Regions from separate parts of the Aliivibrio sp. 1S128 genome, predicted to be linked through region 1. Evidence: predicted binding sites of a transcription regulator. Region 1 holds the regulator's gene; the other holds the start of a gene.

What was found. The regulator MetJ, encoded in region 1, represses methionine synthesis genes. The targets are predictions, from matches to a motif close to TTAGACNTNTANANGTCTAA.
Region 2: the regulator MetJ is predicted to act here: its motif matches at 7,308-7,327, upstream of metN (methionine ABC transporter ATP-binding protein MetN).

What each region holds. Positions count from the first base shown of each region.
Region 1 is NZ_MAJV01000003.1:259,622-269,228, forward strand. It holds gene A6E03_RS03030 (long-chain fatty acid--CoA ligase) at 1-226, opposite strand, end outside; gene leuO (transcriptional regulator LeuO) at 473-1,447, opposite strand; gene A6E03_RS03040 (bifunctional aspartate kinase/homoserine dehydrogenase II) at 1,780-4,197, opposite strand; gene A6E03_RS03045 (O-succinylhomoserine (thiol)-lyase) at 4,197-5,363, opposite strand; gene metJ (met regulon transcriptional regulator MetJ) at 5,617-5,937, shown strand; gene A6E03_RS03055 (alpha-amylase family glycosyl hydrolase) at 6,056-8,077, shown strand; gene A6E03_RS03060 (carbohydrate porin) at 8,474-9,607, shown strand, end outside.
Region 2 is NZ_MAJV01000101.1:23,917-33,523, forward strand. It holds gene A6E03_RS11405 (ABC transporter substrate-binding protein) at 1-983, opposite strand, end outside; gene A6E03_RS11410 (proline--tRNA ligase) at 1,447-3,162, opposite strand; gene tsaA (tRNA (N6-threonylcarbamoyladenosine(37)-N6)-methyltransferase TrmO) at 3,312-4,010, opposite strand; gene A6E03_RS11420 (type B 50S ribosomal protein L31) at 4,157-4,414, shown strand; gene ykgO (type B 50S ribosomal protein L36) at 4,414-4,551, shown strand; gene A6E03_RS11430 (MetQ/NlpA family lipoprotein) at 4,614-5,423, opposite strand; gene A6E03_RS11435 (methionine ABC transporter permease) at 5,465-6,142, opposite strand; gene metN (methionine ABC transporter ATP-binding protein MetN) at 6,132-7,166, opposite strand; gene gmhB (D-glycero-beta-D-manno-heptose 1,7-bisphosphate 7-phosphatase) at 7,408-7,959, shown strand; gene A6E03_RS11450 (LysR family transcriptional regulator) at 8,027-8,911, opposite strand; gene A6E03_RS11455 (RidA family protein) at 9,069-9,464, shown strand; gene A6E03_RS11460 (aldehyde dehydrogenase family protein) at 9,553-9,607, shown strand, end outside.

The DNA.
Region 1 (9,607 bases):
TGGCAAAGATCCCTACTTTCTCTTGTATTTTCAATCCATGAGCTAATAATGCCAAAGATAGAGTATCCATTTGTTGGCCAAACTCACCCCAAGTAATATCACTCCATGCTGAGCACTGAGTATCACTCCAAGCACCACATTTACGTTCACGTAATGCAGTGTCATTTGCTCTAGTTGCAATGTGCTGGCGGATCTCTTTTACAATATGTAGGTTTTGAATAGTCATCTCGTATCACCTTTAGGCTTACAGGTGTAAGCTATAATCTGCACAAATTGTACAAGTGGTAATAAAAAAGGCAACTGTTTCTCTGTATAAAATGTAAGTATTGTTGTGTGAAACTCATTTCAAGATAACTCTATTAACAAAATAATTATTTAAACTCTACATTCTGTTTATATCGTATGTATACCAACAAAAAAGGCAGCCATTTATAGGCTGCCTTAATCTCGTTTTTTAGTATGAAAACATGGTTTAAAACATCATTCCTTTGCTTGAAGCAACGACTTCCTCACCACAGATAAGCATTAATTGATCTCTCATCCAAATATGACCTTTGTCTTTTTGGTATGAATCATGCCAGCTTAAGTAGCCACGAATGCTTTTTGATTCGATTGGCAGCGGTAATATCATCAATTGTTCGCGATTCTGCATTGAGCTCACTAACCATTTAGGCGCTACTGTTATTAAATCTGATTGAGATACAACATACAGAACATTACTGATGCTTGCGCCTTTATAGGCCTGTTCATACAGAGAATCCATATAAAGATGATCAGCAAATCCTTTTGTATTTTCAACACGAGCAGGAACCGCGTGTTTTTCGTTTGCTAATTGTTCTTTCGTAATCCCGCCTTGAATACGCGGGTGATTAACTGAAGCAACAACAACTAATTCATCCGTAAATAGTTCAGTGCTCATGTAGCCAGGTTCATCAAAACGCACGTAATCAATCACAAAGTCTACTTCTTGATATCGTAATTTTTGAGCGATATCTAGATCATATTCACCTGATAGCTTTAAACTAATATGAGGTGCTTTTTGTTGAATATCTCTCAAAATACGTGGGGCAAAGCGCATGTCTGATGGGCTGCAAATTGATAGCTTAAATTGTCTTGCTGAGCTTTCAGGAACAAACGTAGAACTAGGCAGTTCATTTTTAACTAATTGTAATGCTTGGCGCATTGGTGCAAACAATTGACGAGCTCGTTGAGTTGGTTGAATTCCACGGCCATGACGAATAAATAATTCATCATTAAACATTATCTTTAATCGAGATACCGCATTACTAACCGCAGGTTGTGACATACCTAAATTTTGCGCTGCTCGAGTAATATTTTGCTCTTGCATTACAGCATCAAACACCGTCAATAAATTTAAATCGACACTACGTAATACTTGTTCTGAACTTGTTATTGATGTTGATTCTTGGGTAGGTTCTGTACTCATGGATGACTCTCTCAATCGGCAGTTTAATTCAAATTAAATAACAGAGAATGACTACAGGTCTTATTGTTATGTCGAGATATTGACCCTGTATATATTAGCCACTACTCAATTATCATCACTGAATATATTTTTAAAATCCATAGCACTAAAAGAATTTTAATTTTAATTTATGCTTAATTAACATGAGTAATTAAATATTATCTATAAATCAGTCAATTAAGAAAAAACATAAAATAATCTAAACTTACCCCAATTCCGTTTTTTCCTACAAAATCAACAAAAAAGCCATGCAAACCTGCATGGCCAATCAATATTAGTGAACATTAACTAGGTTAAAAAAGAGCAGCTATTCGATTTAAATCAGATTGAATTGCACCAGCAGTTACTTCCCTTCCTGCCCCCGGGCCACGAATAACTAATGGATTATCTTTATACCATTTACTTTCAATCGCAAAGATATTATCGCAAGGTAATAAGTTAGCTAATGCATGATGATCAGAAAGAGCTTCGATACTTACTGTTGCACTGCCATCTTTATTTAAACGAGCAACATAGCGCAATACTTTCTGCTCTCTTTGGGCTTTTTCTAAACGCTCAAATAAGGCGTTATTGATCAGCTCACCTTTCGCTAAAAAATCATCCAAACTGACATCTTTCAATTCAACAGGAACGAGAGATTCTACTTTTACTTGAGTTGGTTCGATTTTCAATCCAGCTTCACGCGCTAAGATCACCAATTTTCTCATGACATCAGAACCATCTAAATCATTTCTAGGATCTGGTTCAGTTAGGCCTTGTTGCCAAGCGAGATCAACTAGCTCAGTAAACGGAACATCACCATTATATTGTTGGAACAACCAAGATAATGTCCCTGAAAAAATACCAGATAAAGCTATTATCTCATCACCACTTTCACGTAAATCCCTTACTGTGTGGTTAATAGGGAGTCCCGCTCCGACGGTCGCATTATATAACCAATGACGACCTGTTTTTGTAAACGCATCAATCACGGCTTGGTATTCATCGCTTGGTGCAGAGCCAGCCACTTTATTTGCAGAGATCAAATGTATCCCTTGCTCCGCAATTTTACTGTATTGCTGTGATAACTCTGGACTTGCCGTTACATCTAAAACAACAACATCATCGTACCCTTGAATTGCACCAATTTTTTCGATCCAATCAAAATTGTCATAAGGAACCGCTTCATCATCAAACTTTTCAACAATTGAGCCGCTATCTAAGCCATCGAAATCAAACCAATTACGATGGCGATCGATAACACCAATTAACGAAAATTGCATTCCGTGACGTTTTTCAAGATGGCGCTTTTGTTGAGTAAAAAGCGATAACCACTGAGATCCTATATTTCCATGACCACATAAGACTAAGCCTACTCTTTTTTGCGCTTGAAATAGGTGTGTATGCATCGCTTTAATAATTGACGTTGTATCCACTTTACGCAAAATCGCAACCAAGCTTAATCCTGATTCTGATTCACATACAAACTCTAATGGGCGATTCTTTAATTGATGATAAAAACCATGACTATGAATGGCATTACTTGTCACGCCAGCCCCAACGGCTGCAACCATTGAGTAGCCTTCCTTTAATTTAATTTCAGCATGTACCGCCGAGTTTTGTAGCACATCTAATGATTCATTAACGACTTCAGAGGTATACGCCAATAAAAGCGTATATTGATCATCTTGTACTTCCAATGCTAGAGGCTGTAACTGAGAACGAGTAAGTAAAGAAAGGACTTCTTGTTTTGCTCGTTCAAAATCTTGCCCACGACCAAAACCTAATTGGATTAAATACACATCTTCTAATGAAGTGACGATTTTTGCACCACGACCAGAAGCTAATACTCGCTCAATACGAGTAGAACCAGATTCAGGTTGATAACTACAACGCAAACTCAAATCCAATGCACTTTGCGCAACGGGTTGTAACGTTCTGCTGTGTAATACAGGAGCCGCTAATCGAGCCAACTCACTCGCTTCATCTAAACGCAGTAGAGGCAGTAAACAAGCATCTTCCACTTTACGAGGATCGGCACTAAATACTCCAGCGACATCACTCCAAATAGTAACGCGAGAGACTTCAGCCAATGCCCCTATCATGGTCGCTGAATAGTCAGAGCCATTACGACCAAGCAGAACGGTTTCTCCTTTTTGGTCGCGAGCCATAAATCCAGTAATCACGATTCGTCCATGGGGGTGCAACGCTATTTGATCTTTAAATAATGGCCATGATAATGCGCGATCAACCTCAGGTTGACAGCCTCGCTCTGCTCTTAAAAAAGAACGTGAATCTAAAGGTATCGCTTGCAAATCAATTTGATTTAAATAGGCAGAAAGTAATCGAGATGACCATACTTCTCCATGACCAAGAATATCCGCTTGTTGGACCTCAGTTAGTGGCGCGTGCAATTGGCCAATAGCAATCAGCTCTTTATGCAGTAGCTCAAGTAGTGGTTCCGCATTTTCAGCGCTAAGTAATTCTGAAATCAGCTCTTGTTGGTACTTACGTAAAGATTCCAAGATTTCATGTGCTAATCGGCCATCTTTTAATAAACCATCGAACCATTCTAAAATTCGGTTTGTCGTATTGCCCGCAGCAGACACGACAACCAGATCATGCTCACTTGAGTATTCTTTTAAAATAGTCGCGACACGACGATAGCATTCTGGATCGGCAAGGCTACTGCCACCAAACTTATGTAACTGACGTGGTACTAATCCTGTCATTACTTCACCTCTGCAGCAATAACGAAGGCTTGTTTCAGATCCGCGATAAGATCACGACTGTCTTCTAACCCAACAGAGATACGTAATAGTGTTGGAACTAAACCCGCTTCAGCTTGTGCTTCATCCGACATAGCTCGATGAGTCATGGTGCCAGGGTGAGCAATTAAACTTTCTACACCACCAAGAGATTCTGCTAGAGAAAAATATTTCAACGCTCTGACAAATACCTTCAATTGCTCTAATGAACCATTTAATTCAAAACTTAACATCGCACCAAAACCAGTTTGTTGGCGTTTTGCTATTTCATGACCAGGGTGCTCAGGCAAACTTGGATGATAAATTGTACCGACTAATTCTTGCTCTTGAAGACATTTCAATACTTCGATTGCATTCTCTTCATGCACTCGCATACGAGCACTAAGCGTACGAATACCACGCAATGTTAAATAACTATCAAATGCAGTTCCTGTGGCGCCAATACAGTTGCCCCACCATGCAAAATCGTCCGCATGCTCTTGGGTTTTAGCAATTAACACGCCACCAACGACATCAGAATGTCCGTTAATGTACTTAGTTGTAGAATGAAGAACAAAATCAGCACCAAGAGTTAAAGGCTGCTGTAATACAGGAGAAAGAAAGGTGTTATCTACGGCAACTAATGCACCGACTTTTGCGGCTTTTTGACAAATATTCGCAATATCTACCACACGAACTAATGGGTTCGATGGTGTTTCTAATAAGATAAGTTTAGGCTTTTTAGCTAATGCCGCATCCAGAGCATCTTCATTTGATTGGTCAACAAACAAAGTATTGAAGTCACCTTTATTGGCACGACTATTAAACAGTCTGTACGTTCCACCATAACAATCATGAGGCGCAACAATAAGATCATCAGGACCAAGTAACGCAGACACCATAAGATTAAGAGCCGCCGTGCCGCAGTTTGTAACAATCGCCCCCGCACCACACTCTAAATCAGACAAGGTAGTTTCAAGTTGGGTTCGGGTCGGGTTTCCTGAGCGAGCATAATCATACTTAGGAACATCACCAAATTCAGGAAAGCTGTAATTGGTAGATAAGTAGATAGGTGGCACAACCGCATTATGTTGTGAATCAGTTTCAATGCCAGTACGAACGGCAATAGTTGCAGGTTTTCTCTCGCTCATCATTTCCCTTCCAAACTGCTAAGCAGTAGTCTGATACCAATCAATTTAATGAGATATAAAGCAGTAATTTTCTACTCTTCTATCTCAGATGACTGATATAATCTAATCCATAAGTTATATTCTTCTACTCTACCATCACAAAATGAGACGTCAATACTTCTAGACGTCTATATATCTTTGCTTATAGCCGTAAATATCGCTAGAATTAAGCCATCGTATTTTAAACAACAATAATTCAGAACGAAGGTGAGCAATGGCTGATTGGAATGGTGACTATTTAAGTCCTTATGCCGAGCATGGTAAAAAAAGTGAACAGGTAAAAAAAATTACCGTGTCAATTCCAACGAAGGTACTTCAAATACTTACTGATGAGCGAACTCGTCGTCAAGTAAGTAACCTACGTCACGCAACAAACAGTGAATTGTTGTGTGAAGCATTTCTTCATGCTTATACAGGGCAACCTTTACCAACAGATGAAGATCTACGTAAAGACCGTCCCGATGATATTCCAACAGAAGCGAAAGCCTTAATGACCGCTATGGGCATTGAATTCGAAGCATTTGATGAAGAATAAGTAACTCTTTATCTCCTCCTGCTGTCTCCTCCTTCTTTTAAACAAATTAGGAGGATTACATTTCTATTTGCTTATTAAATAATCACAGTGCCCTACTTATAATTATAAAGGACTTACTGTGAAAAATAAGATAGCAAAAGCAGCAATAGCACTCGCTATTACTTCTATATTGAGCGCATGTAGCTCAACCTCAGAAACAACACAAATAACCTCTACCTATCAATGCAATCCACAAATGATGGAAGAAAGTAATCATTTACGCATCTACCAAATCATGGTGGAAAGCTTTGTTGATGGTGATAACAGCATTGGTCATGGCACAGGTTACGGCCCGAGTCATCATAATGGTGATCTACAAGGGATCATTGATTCATTAGATTACATTCAATCATTAGGTATGAACGCCATTTGGATGACGCCTATTTTTGAATCCGCACCAATTGAAGGCCAAGACCATTGGGCTGATAAGCTGGATGCAACCGGCTATTTCGCAACTGATTTCTTCAAAATTGATCCTCGTTTTGGCACATTGGAAAAGGCTAAAGAATTAGTAGAAGAAGCTCATAAACGCGGGATCTATGTCTTATTTGATGGCGTATTTGGACATCATAAAGAAGGGTTAATTAAGCCATCACCATCAGGCTTGCTTCCTAGTGGTAGCAATAATCCTGTTGATTACCCTGCCAGTGAAGATTTTTATTCTGAAGTCGCAGCTTATTGGATTTCTGAATTAAAAATCGATGGCTGGCGATTAGATCAAGCTTACCAAGTCCCTACAGAATCGTGGGTAAACATCAGAAAATCCGTTGATAACGCATCAAAAAACACAACGTATACGAATAATAAAGGTGAACAAGTTAACCCTCTCGGTTACATGGTGGCAGAGATCTGGAATAACGAAAACTACATTACAGAAACAGGTTATGGAGAAGAAGGGAACCCAGCATTATGCTCTGCATTCGATTTTCCTTTGCGTTTCCGAGTGACTGAAACCTTTGCAGTCAATGAAAGTAGCGTGGGAAATAAAGGGGGCGAATGGCTTAATGAGGGAATGCAAATGCATGAACTCTACCCTTCACACGCCACTCCAAATCTAATGCTAGGAAACCATGATGTCGTTCGCTTTGGTGATTTATTACAACGTGGTGATATTGCCGAGCCAAGTGAGAGTAATTATTGGTTACGTCATAAAGCTGCTCTTTCCTTTCAAGCTGCTTATACCGGCCCTATCACTCTTTATTACGGAGATGAAATTGGCGATCAAATTGATGGTTTCTCTAACAAAGAAAATAAAGACACTTGTGCCATTAAAGGGTTATGTGATGATCATATCGCTCGCTCATCCGCCAAAATAGATGACCTTACTGCAACACTAACACCTGACCAACTTAACTTAAAAAACTACGTCTCAGAGTTAATGACTTTACGTATTGAAAACCCAGCATTATCGGAAGGCGTTAGAACCAATATTATTGCAAATAAAGCGGTATATATAGACCATAAACAAACAGAGAATAATGCAATTATATTTATGGTTAGCACTCAAGAACAAAGCCAAACGCTTTCCCTTGAAGCTGAACAGATAGCGTCAAAAGGTAATTTAGTCGATTTATTAACAGGCCAAATATTTAGCCCTAACGAAGGTGTATATACAATTCCTCTATCTAACTTTGAAAGCCGCTTTTTAAAGATAGAAGAACCAAACTCAGTAGGACCTAAAAAAGCAGAAAAAGAAATAGCGTTGTATGGCAATGGTTTTATGGCTCAGTGTGATAACCCGACGGTAGCTGATACTAACGCCCCAATAAAAGAGACTTTATATCTCGTGGGTGATTTCTCTGATTCTCGTTGGGGCCATAAAGCACAACGTGCTTACCAATATAAGGGCAACAATATTTATCAAATAGTTATCAATGAGAAACGTGGGCCTTATAAAATGCAATACGCAACTAAAGACTGGTCCTCGCAATACACTGCCGATGGTTTATCTCCTAAGTTAGGACAAAACAATGCATTAATTAACGGCGGTTATGGACAAGATACGGCAATATACCTCCCAGAAGGGGGGGATTATGTTTGGAGTTTAGAGTTTACTCCCCAAGGAAAACCGAAATCAATGATGGTTTCTAAATGTAAATAAGCGAATAAAAACTGAACTAACTCTAGCTAATGAGGTCTATCATTAGCTAGATCACATTTCTGATTATTTCCCATTTTCTTTCTTTTCTCTATTTCCGCATTATTTCCGATTTCAAAATATCTTCCTACGTGACTCTTCTCTCATAAATAAATCCAATCCCTCCTACCAAGTGTGATTATTATCAACAGAAGACCTGTTGTTTAATCCCCTCATCCCTAAGCCTACGCCCTCTCTTTCATAAACGAAGGAGGAGTTAAACATCGTGATTTATTTTTAATCTATATCTCGTTCAATAACGACGACGATGTTTACTTTACTTCCCTACACTGCCTTAGTTGAGTAAACATTTTCAAATCAAAATATCCTTTAAAAAGGAAATAGGATTTTAAGATGAAAATGAATAAATACACTTTGCTTGCTGCCGCTGTTTCTACCGCATTACTTTCAGGTGCAGCATTCGCTGAAACAGAAGTTGCATTAGATGTTATCTCTGGTGATGAAGCCGCACCTAAAGTTGAAAAAGTTAATGGTACTGATGTAATTGCAGATGGTTGGGAAGTACACGGTTACGCGTCGATGAACTTCCGTATGGTTGATGGCGAAACAGTAGATACTGAATTTGGTAAACCAGATTACAAAACAGCAGGTACTCACGGAAAAAGTACTAACCAAGTTGAATTCGTAATCAAAAAACACACCGAGCATGCAAATGGTGTTTGGTCTGACTTTGTTGTTCGTTCTGAATACGGCAATGGTAACTCTTACGCTTATTCATCTCCAGGTAGCCAAAAAGACAACACAACAGCACAATTTGAAATCAAAGAAACTTTTGTTGAGATTGGCGGGCTATCATACTTAGGCGAGGACACTTCTATCTGGGGTGGTCAACGTTATCTAAACCGTTCTGCAAGTGCTCTATCTGGTGAGTTCTGGAAACAATCATCAGGTGTTGGTGCTGGTATCCAAACTAAGATCGCTGGTAACACAGCAGGTTTTGCTATTGTTGCAGCTGATACAGATGGTGATATTAATAACGGTCCAGGAGCAGACGGGCGACAAACACTAACATCTCATGACTTATACTATTACGGTGTTGATGTTGGGTTTGGTAGCTTAGATTTTGATTTCAAATACATTACTCAAGCTAACGTAACTGACGATGATGGTATCGGTGCTTCTATCACATTAAACTCTAGCTACTACGGCTTAGATGGTTGGTCACAAACCGCTATCGCTTACGGTAAAGGCGCAGCTCAAAACCGTGGTGTAAACTTTGGTAGCTGGTCAGGTGGTGATGACAATGCTGAATCAATTTTCTTCACTTCTGGTGGTGTAGTTAACATCTCTGAAAACTGGCAAATGGGTTCTGAAGTAACATACTTTGCTGCATTGGATGAGTTATTTGGTGCTAAAGATCTGAAACGCTACATTGTTGCAGCGCGTCCATCATACAAAGTAAATGATAATCTACGCTTAGAAGCGACTGGGTCTTATGCTCACGAAGAAGGTGCTGAAGGTTACTGGGGACGC
Region 2 (9,607 bases), on a different contig from region 1:
GCGATAGAGTAGGCAGGAGTTGCATAACCATCAAGTAACTTATCTACAATTAACTGTTTATCAATTAAGTAATCAAATACTTCACGAATCACCGGATCTGAGGTGACATAGGTCGTATTAATGCCTTGTTGATAAGTCATTGGCCAAACAATACCGCGATTATCTAAAGTGGGTACTGACCATAATTTATAACCTTCAATTTTTTGACTAGCGTAACGTTGTGGAACGACACTTAAATGAAGTTGTTGTGTTTTTAATTGAATAAACCGCGATTCTTCACTGCCAAAAACGGCGATGATATTACGAAATTTAGGGGCTTTATCATAATAAAGTGGATTTAAGCTCATGCTTACGTATTGGTTTTTTTTCCACTTAGTTAAGACGTAAGGACCAGAACCAATAGGCTGTTCACCATAACGAATACCATGGTTATCCTGTGGTTTATATCGATGTTTTGGAACGATACCAATAGAAGATAAACGATCTAAGAAAGTGATATCACTATGGGTTAAATGAAAAGCCACAGAGTAAGGCGTTAAAGGTTCAGCCATTTTTAATGCACTTAGATCATGGGTGCTACTTTGGGCTAAAATTTGATTGTAAGTAAAGGCGACATCATCTGCCGTTAGTGGTTTTCCATCACTAAATTGGACATCTTGTCTTAGGGTGATAATCCAAGTTAGCTTGTTATTTGTTAAGCGCCATTTTGTCGCTAAATCGCCAATAAAATTTAAGCTTTTATCTCTTTTTAATAACGTCGATTGAAATAGTGGACTTCCGTATTTTCCCCAACCTAAAATAGGGTCAAATCCTGTCATTGGCTCACTTCCCAATGCAACCTTGAGAGTGTCAGGTCGTTTGTTTTGATGTGCAGATGCTTGTGGGACAAAAGAAGTCATAAAGATTAGTAAGGTAATAATTACAAAACGAACAGGTATTAAGGGCATTTCAAATTTTTTTATTAATGTAAATAATGAATTCACAACATTTTCCAATATAAAGAAAGTGAGCACTGGTAAATGAAAGAACGCATTTACGATCTGCATTAGAAATTAAGTCATGATCTAATGGCATTACACAGAAGTAGTTACGGGGCTATTATGTTTTATGCAGCAGTAAGCACCTCAATAATGGGGCCATAAATAACTGAAGCTAAAATGTATAGACTTATCTGGTAAGTAAAATTAGATCGAATTTGATGGTTCTACAAATAGGTAAATAAGTAGATAGCATCAAGATAGAGCTAAAAAATGTATAAAACGTTAAGGTAGATAAAATCACAAAGCCGTAGAGTAACGGTAATAAAGACATTGATTTTATTGGCGTGGATTCTATCAGTAGGTGAGAAGTAAGCAAGTAATAAATAAGTCAAAAAATCATATTATTACGGGTATAAAAAAGCCAAGTCAGAGGACTTGGCTTTGTGTTTATTCATGGAAGCTGAAATTAGCTTAGTTGTGCTTTAATGTGCTCAACGATGTTTGCAATTTCGATTACTTCTTTGCTGTTTGCACGACGGTTCTTATATTCAAAGTTACCTTCGTCCATGCTACGGTCGCCAATAACAACGGTATGTGGAATACCGATAAGCTCGATGTCTTTGAACATAACACCTGGGCGCTCTTTACGATCATCAAATAGAACGTCGATGCCCATCGCTGTTAATTCTGCATACAGTTTTTCTGCCGCTTCTTTAACGCGATCAGATTTGTACATGTTCATTGGAACGATAGCAACCGTAAATGGTGCAAGCGCTTCTGGCCATACAATGCCGTATTCGTCATTGTTTTGCTCGATAGCTGATGCAACAACACGTGAAACACCGATACCGTAACAACCCATCTCAAGGATAGAGTTTTTACCGTTAGCATCAAGTACGCCACAGTTCATTGCTTCTGAGTAGGCTGTGCCTAATTGGAAGATGTGACCAACTTCGATACCGCGTTTCAGTTGTAGAGTACCTTGACCACATGGGCTTAGATCGCCTTCAACAACGTTACGTAGATCTTCAACTTGACCAAGCTGTACATCACGATCCCAGTTCACACCAAAGAAGTGCTTACCGTCGATGTTTGCGCCTGTACCAAAGTCACTCATTACAGCAACAGAGCGGTCAACGATGAATGGGAGTTCTAGGCCAACAGGACCAAGAGAACCAGCACCAGCGCCGATTAGGTCACGAAGTTGTGCTTCGTCAGCCATCTCTAGTGGAGATAAAACTTGTGAAAGGTTTTCAGCTTTAACTTCGTTAAGCTCGTGATCACCACGGATGATAAGTGCAATGATATCAGCATCAACTTCATCAGATGCTTTAACAAACAGTGTTTTCACTGTTTTTTCAATTGCGATACCGTGTTGCTCAACCAATTCTGCAATTGTTTTTGCGTTTGGTGTATCAACCGTTGTCATCTCTTGAGTAGGAGCTGCACGTTCAGTTGTTGGTGCTAGAGCTTCTGCTTTTTCGATGTTAGCTGCGTAATCAGATCCTGTTGAGAATGCGATCAAATCTTCGCCGCTTTCTGCAAGTACGTGGAACTCTTGAGAACCACTGCCGCCGATTGCGCCTGAGTCAGCCAATACTGGACGGTACTCAAGACCCATACGGTCGAATGCTCTACAGTAAGCATCGTGCATTGCATCGTAAGACTTTTGTAGACCGTCTTTATCGATGTCAAAGCTGTACGCATCCATCATGCAGAATTCACGTGCACGCATTACGCCAAAGCGTGGACGACGTTCATCACGGAATTTAGTTTGGATTTGGTACAGGTTTAGTGGAAGCTGCTTGTAAGAGTTAACTTCGTTACGAACAAGGCTCGTGATAACTTCTTCAGCAGTTGGGCTAAGTACAAACGGACGAACATGACGGTCAGTAAAGCGAAGAAGTTCAGGACCCATCTTTTCAGAACGGCCTGTCTCTTCCCAAAGCTCAAATGGTTGAACTACGGGCATCAACGTTTCGATTGCACCTGCATTGTCGATCTCTTGACGAACGATATTTTCGACTTTACGCAATACACGTAGACCTGTCGGTAGCCAAGTATATAAACCTGAAGCTAGACGGCGGATCATACCTGCACGTAGCATGAGCTGGTGGCTCACTACTTCTGCGTCGTTTGGAGTCTCCTTCAGTGTTGAAAGAAGGTATTTGCTAGTGCGCATGTTTTCATCCATTTGTTAGTTATGAATATTGGAATACCTCGATTTAAACAGTTAAATCGAGAGGTCAATTTTAGCCTGTGCCAATTCTTTAATCAGAATGGATTCAAATCTAAAATTAAGCCCTCTATGATATCAGCCTAAAAGCGATCTCAAAAGCGATCAATTGCAGTTACCGTAATGGAATTGCTATCAACAATGAATTTTACGTTCAAATCAAACAGATTTACCGCGTATTCCTTAGTATCTGCCTTTCCTTTTTTGTAAGCAGGACGAGGATCTTGCCCAAGCACTTCTTTTATCACCGCTTCAATATGTGTTTTTTGTGGGTGTGAACTAAGTGATTTTTGTGCCTCTATTGATAAATACACATCAAGAACATCGGGTTCCTTTTCGGCAAAACCACCTAAAGCATCAGGGATAGAATCGGAATAAGGGATGTAAGGTTTGATGTCGATAATCGGCGTGTTATCCACTAAATCAACACTGCCTAACTCTAAATACGTTTGATTACCTTCTTGAACTACACCTTTTAATTCGACCGCCGACATGCCAATACCATTAGGGCGAAAGGTCGCTCGTGAAGCAAATACGCCAATACGTTCGTTGCCACCTAAACGTGGCGGACGAACCGTTGGCCTCCATCCCGCCTCTAAGTTTTGGTCAAATAAGAATAACAGCCATAAGTGTGAAAATTGCTCAATAGCACGCACGGATTCAGGTGAGTTAGCATCCCCCACCAATTTTAGGCGAGATGTGGCACTAGGCGCTAAGCGAGGTTGACGAGGAACGGCAAATTTCTCTTTGTAAGGTGACTGGATAAAACCAACAGGATCGATGTGATAAGTCATTTATGTAAGCTCAACGGTGAAGATAAATGAATTTTATCATAACTAATGAACAGTCACTTTTTTACTTTATATGATAATAGTTCGCAATTACCAATTGTTATGTTATAACATAACAATTGATGACAACTTATTAGAGAGAGAAAAAGATGAAAGAAGGTATTCACCCAACATACAGAAAGGTTATTTTCCACGATACGAGTGTGAATAAATACTTCCTTATTGGATCTACATTGCAGACAGATAGAAAAATGACATGGGAAGATGGTAAGGAATACCCTTATATGACATTAGATATCTCTTCTGAATCACACCCATTTTATACCGGTGAGCAAAGAGTGGTATCCACTGAAGGTCGAGTTGCAAACTTCAATCGTCGATTTGGTGCATTAAAAGGGAAAGTATAATGAAAGTATTAAGCTCATTGAAAAGTGCTAAATCTAGACATAAAGATTGTCAAATCGTAAAGCGAAAAGGGCGAGTTTTTGTTATTTGTAAAACTAATCCTCGATTTAAAGCGGTTCAAGGGAAAAAGAAAAAGTAAGATATAAAAAAAGGTTGGCATCACTGCCAACCTTTTTAGGTTTGATTAAGTTAAAAGAGGAATTACCAACCTTTAACTACGCCGCCTTTAAATGTTTTTAGAGCAGCTTGGTAAACTTCGTCTGATTGGTACGCTTTAACAAACGTTTTTACGTTATCAGTATTTACGTTATCAGTACGGCCAACAATTAAGTTTACGTATGGAGATTCTTTATCTTCAACAAAGATGCCATCTTTCTCTGGTGTAAGGTTCAGACTACTTGCGTAAGTTGTGTTGATTACAGATAGAGCAACATCATCAAGAGAACGAGGAAGTTGCGCAGCATCTAACTCAACAATTGTGATGTTTTTAGGGTTAGCGGTAATATCACGAACCGTTGCAGCAAGACCAGAACCATCACGTAATGTGATTAGGCCTTGTTCTTGAAGCAGAAGAAGAGAGCGACCAAGGTTAGTTGGATCGTTTGGTACAGCAATACGCGCACCATCTTCAATTTGGTCAACCGACGTTACTTGCTTAGAGTAACCTGCAATTGGGTAAACAAATGAATTACCAGCAACTTCAATTTTGTAACCACGGTCAGCCACTTGTTGATCAAGGTATGGCTTGTGTTGGAATGCATTTAAGTCGATAGAACCATCATCCAACGCCGCGTTTGGTGTTACGTAATCGGTAAATGTGACTAGCTCAACATCGAGACCGTATTGTTCTTTTGCAACTTTAGCTGCTACTTCTGCAACTTGAGCTTCAGCACCCGCCATAACACCTACTTTAATTAGGTTTGTGTTTGTTTCTTCTTGGCCACAACCAGTTAGAATTAGTGTTGATGCTAGACCAGCAACCGCGGCCAGTGTTTTAATGTTAAATTTCATTATTTACTCCTTAAAAATGAATTCCATATATAAAAATTAGATTAACGATGATCAACTTTTTTAACTAAAGCATCACCTACAGATTGAATGATTTGCACCAAAACAATCAGCATAACAACGGTCACAGCCATGATGGTTAAATCATAACGGTGGAAACCATATCGAATAGCAACATCACCCAGACCACCACCGCCAACTGTACCTGCCATTGCAGAGTAGCTAACCAGCGTTACTAGTGTGATAGTTACCGCATTTAAGATTGTTGGTAGTGCTTCAGGAAGCAATACTTTAGTAATAATTTGTAGTGGTGTTGCACCCATTGATTGTGCTGCTTCAACTAAGCCACTTGGTACTTCAATTAATGCGCCTTCAATCAGACGAGCCACAAATGGGATCGCTCCAATCGTTAATGGAACAATCGCCGCAGTCGTACCAATAAAGCTACCAACAATCAATTTTGTTACTGGAATAATGGCAACCATTAGAACCAAGAAAGGCACTGAACGGCCCACGTTAACAACCGCGCCAAGTGCACTATTGAATGTGGTGTTTTCCATTAAGCCACCTTTTTTGGTGATATGTAAAATAACACCAAGAGGGATCCCAATAGCAAAGCCCACAATACCTGCAACAGTAACCATATAAAGCGTTTCGCCGGTTGCGTTTAATAGTAGCTTGCTGTTTAAATCAAGCCATGCAGAAATCACATCAAATGACATAACCTAACACCTCTACTTTTACATGATGATTACGTAAGAATTCAATCGCTTGATTGGTTGAGTCTTGATTACCAAATACTTCAGCAAGCATTAAGCCGAATTTAACGCCGCCTGCGTAGTCAATATCAGAACTTAGAATGCTAATATCAATATCAAATTCACGCGAGATCTGGCTGATAACAGGGGCATCAACGGTGGCGCCAGTAAACTCTAAACGCATAAGAGGATAGCTGCCTTCAACATAATTATCTTGCAAGCGAGCTTTGAAATCATCAGGAATCGATAAATCTAATGTCGCACGAATAAACTCTTGAGCCAGTTTGGTTTTAGGATGAGCAAAAATATCACTCACTATGCCTTTTTCTACTAACTCACCATCACCGATAATAGCCACTTCATGACAGATGTTTTTTACGACTTCCATTTCATGAGTGATGATTAAAATCGTGATGCTTAGTTTGCGATTTAGATCTTTGATTAGCTCTAAAATAGATTTTGTGGTCGCAGGATCAAGCGCACTGGTTGCTTCATCGCATAACAGCACTTTAGGGTCTGTAGACAGTGCGCGTGCAATAGCAACACGTTGTTTTTGACCACCGCTTAAATTAGCAGGGTAAGTGTGATGCTTATCAGTCAAGCCGACTAGCTCTAATAGCTCAGTCACTTTCTTGTTAATGTCTTGTTTTGATTTACCCGCCAACTCTAGGGGAAGAGCCACGTTATCAAATACAGTTCGTGAAGCTAAAAGATTAAAGTGTTGGAAGATCATCCCAATATTACGACGAGCTTTACTCAATTCGCTTGAAGACAGCTTAGTTAAATCAACACCATCAACAATAACTTCACCATTAGTTGGCTTCTCTAGCATGTTTACACAGCGTATCAGTGTACTTTTCCCTGCACCTGATGAGCCTATTACACCAAAGATGGTGCCTTGGGCAATGTGAAGGTTAATATCTTTAAGGGCATTAATTTCCTTTGCGCCTTGATAAAACACCTTATTAACGCGGTTTATTTCAATCATGATTCGCCTTGAACTGCATTTTTTGTAAAATAGGGAGCTAATGTAAATAGAAAGAGAGCAAAGGTTAAAAAATCTGAGCGATCTCTCATTTTTTATATCCTACTGATGCTATTTCGGATATTGATTTAAGTCAATAGATATTTTTACGTCTAGACGGCTAAACGTATAAATAAGATGCTAAGAAGCAAAAAGCGTGAGATAATTTTTTATTAACCGATTTGATTATATAGAGGGTTTCACCTTGTCTAAACCAGCAGTATTCCTTGATAGAGACGGCGTGATTAACGTTGATCGTGGCTATGTTCATAAACGTGATGACTTTGAATACATTGATGGTGTATTTAATGCTGTTAAAAAATGCAAAGACATGGGTTACCTACTTGTATTGGTAACAAACCAATCAGGCATTGCTCGTGGCATATTTACAGAAGAGCAATTTGAAACACTGACAGAGTGGATGGATTGGAACTTTGCAGAAAATGATATCGATTTTGATGGTATCTATTACTGCCCGCATCACCCAGAAGCAACGGTTGAAAGATACAAGGAAGAATGTGATTGCCGTAAACCAAATCCAGGTATGTTTATGTCTGCTCAAACGTTCTTAGACATCGACATGGAAAACTCTGTGATGATTGGTGATAAGAAAGAAGACATGATGGCTGCACAAGCGGCGGGTGTTGGTACTCGTATTCTTGTTCGTACTGGTAAGCCAGTAACAGAAGAAGGTGAAGCGTTAGCGACGACGGTACTTGATAGCATTGCTGATGTGCCTAAGTTTTTGTTTGCTTAATTAAATAAAGCACACGACTTCATTTTAGAAAGCCCACAGACTTTTAGTTTGTGGGCTTTTTTATTGATTATACTTCTTGATAATTTAAGTACTCAACGCACAGTTCGTAGAATTGCTGAGCTTGTGGTGAGATGGTTCTGCCTGCTAACTGAAATATTCCAATTTGTCGTTCTAGTGGGGGATCAATCAAAGGGATCCAGACTAAACGGGTTTCATTGGTTGGGAAGGCTAATTTAGGTAAGGTCGTAATTCCAATACCGAGTTCTAATATTGAAAACAATGAGGTGATATTCTCTACAGAGTAGAGGGCCTGTTCACTGAGTACGTGAGCAGGAGTGGAATTAAGTAAAGAACAAGTCCCGTTCTTAATAAAAGGGTATGAGAGTAATGCCTGCCATTCAACACCGTCGAGGTTATCGGCAATCGGATGATCTTTTAAGCACACCACACCAATAGGATCGGCGATAAGCGGAGTAAAGTGAATCGCTTCCTCTTCTAATTGTGAGTAATTCCCTAACGCTAAATCGACTTCGCCAGATAATAACCTTGCTTCAACAGCGGCGGCATTATCATCAATTAAACTGACTTCCACATTTGGGTACTTCTCACTAAACGCCCCCAGTACACTCGGGATTAATTTTGCAGCAACAGAAGGAACACTTGCGATACGGACCCGTCCTTGTTGGCCTGCCGCATCGGCTCGTAAATCGTTGGTTAGCTGTTCATAAACGCCTAAGAACTGTTTTATTTTAGGAAAGCAGATATCTCCAAAAGGGGTTAATTTAGATTTATTACCGGCTTCAAATAAAGGTTGCTCTAAAATACGTTCAAGTTCTTTAATTGAAGTTGATAACGCCGCTTGAGAACGATTTGCACGATTTGATGCAGCGCGAAAGCCTCCTTCTTCTACGACTAAAGTAAAGTGTTTCAATTGTTGTAGTTTGATACTCATTTATCCTCCCCCCTTGCCAGCCCTTTATTTATCGAATTCTTACTAAAGTGATTAGTTTTTCTTATCGAATGTAAAAAATTTACCGTTAGATTTATCATCTGTCAATGTGCATTATTTAACTATATTGAAACATTGTTATTACATGACGAATGAGAGAGTGACGACTAAAATGAAAAAGCATGCAGTAAAAACCGAGCTATTTGCGTCAAAAGCACCTCTTGAGTGGGCAATGGTAAATAACGGCACTTTATATACGGCTCAGATACCTATTGATCAATCAGGAGTCGTTGTTGAAGGGGGCATTGAAGCGCAAGCGCGTCAAACTCTAGATAATTTAGTTCATACATTAGAGTGTGCGGGAGAGTCATTAGATTCTGTTCTGCAAGTATTGATTTATGTCACTGACAGAGAGTATCTCGCCACCGTAAATAAAGTGTATGCAGAGTACTTTAATGCCCCTTATCCAAACCGTGCTGCAATGATTGTGGCAGGGTTAGCCCGTGAAGAAATGTTGGTTGAGTTTGTTGTTTATGCCGCAGTCGGATCAGAATAAGCCCAACGCTTTATCTTATTAAATATCAAAGAATTCGTTTTTTATTGTTTATTTTTAAAAGCAATAATCTTAGAACAAGGAAGATAGCATGACAGTTCAAGCACAAAATATTCAAGCAGAAAAATCACTATACATCGGCGGAG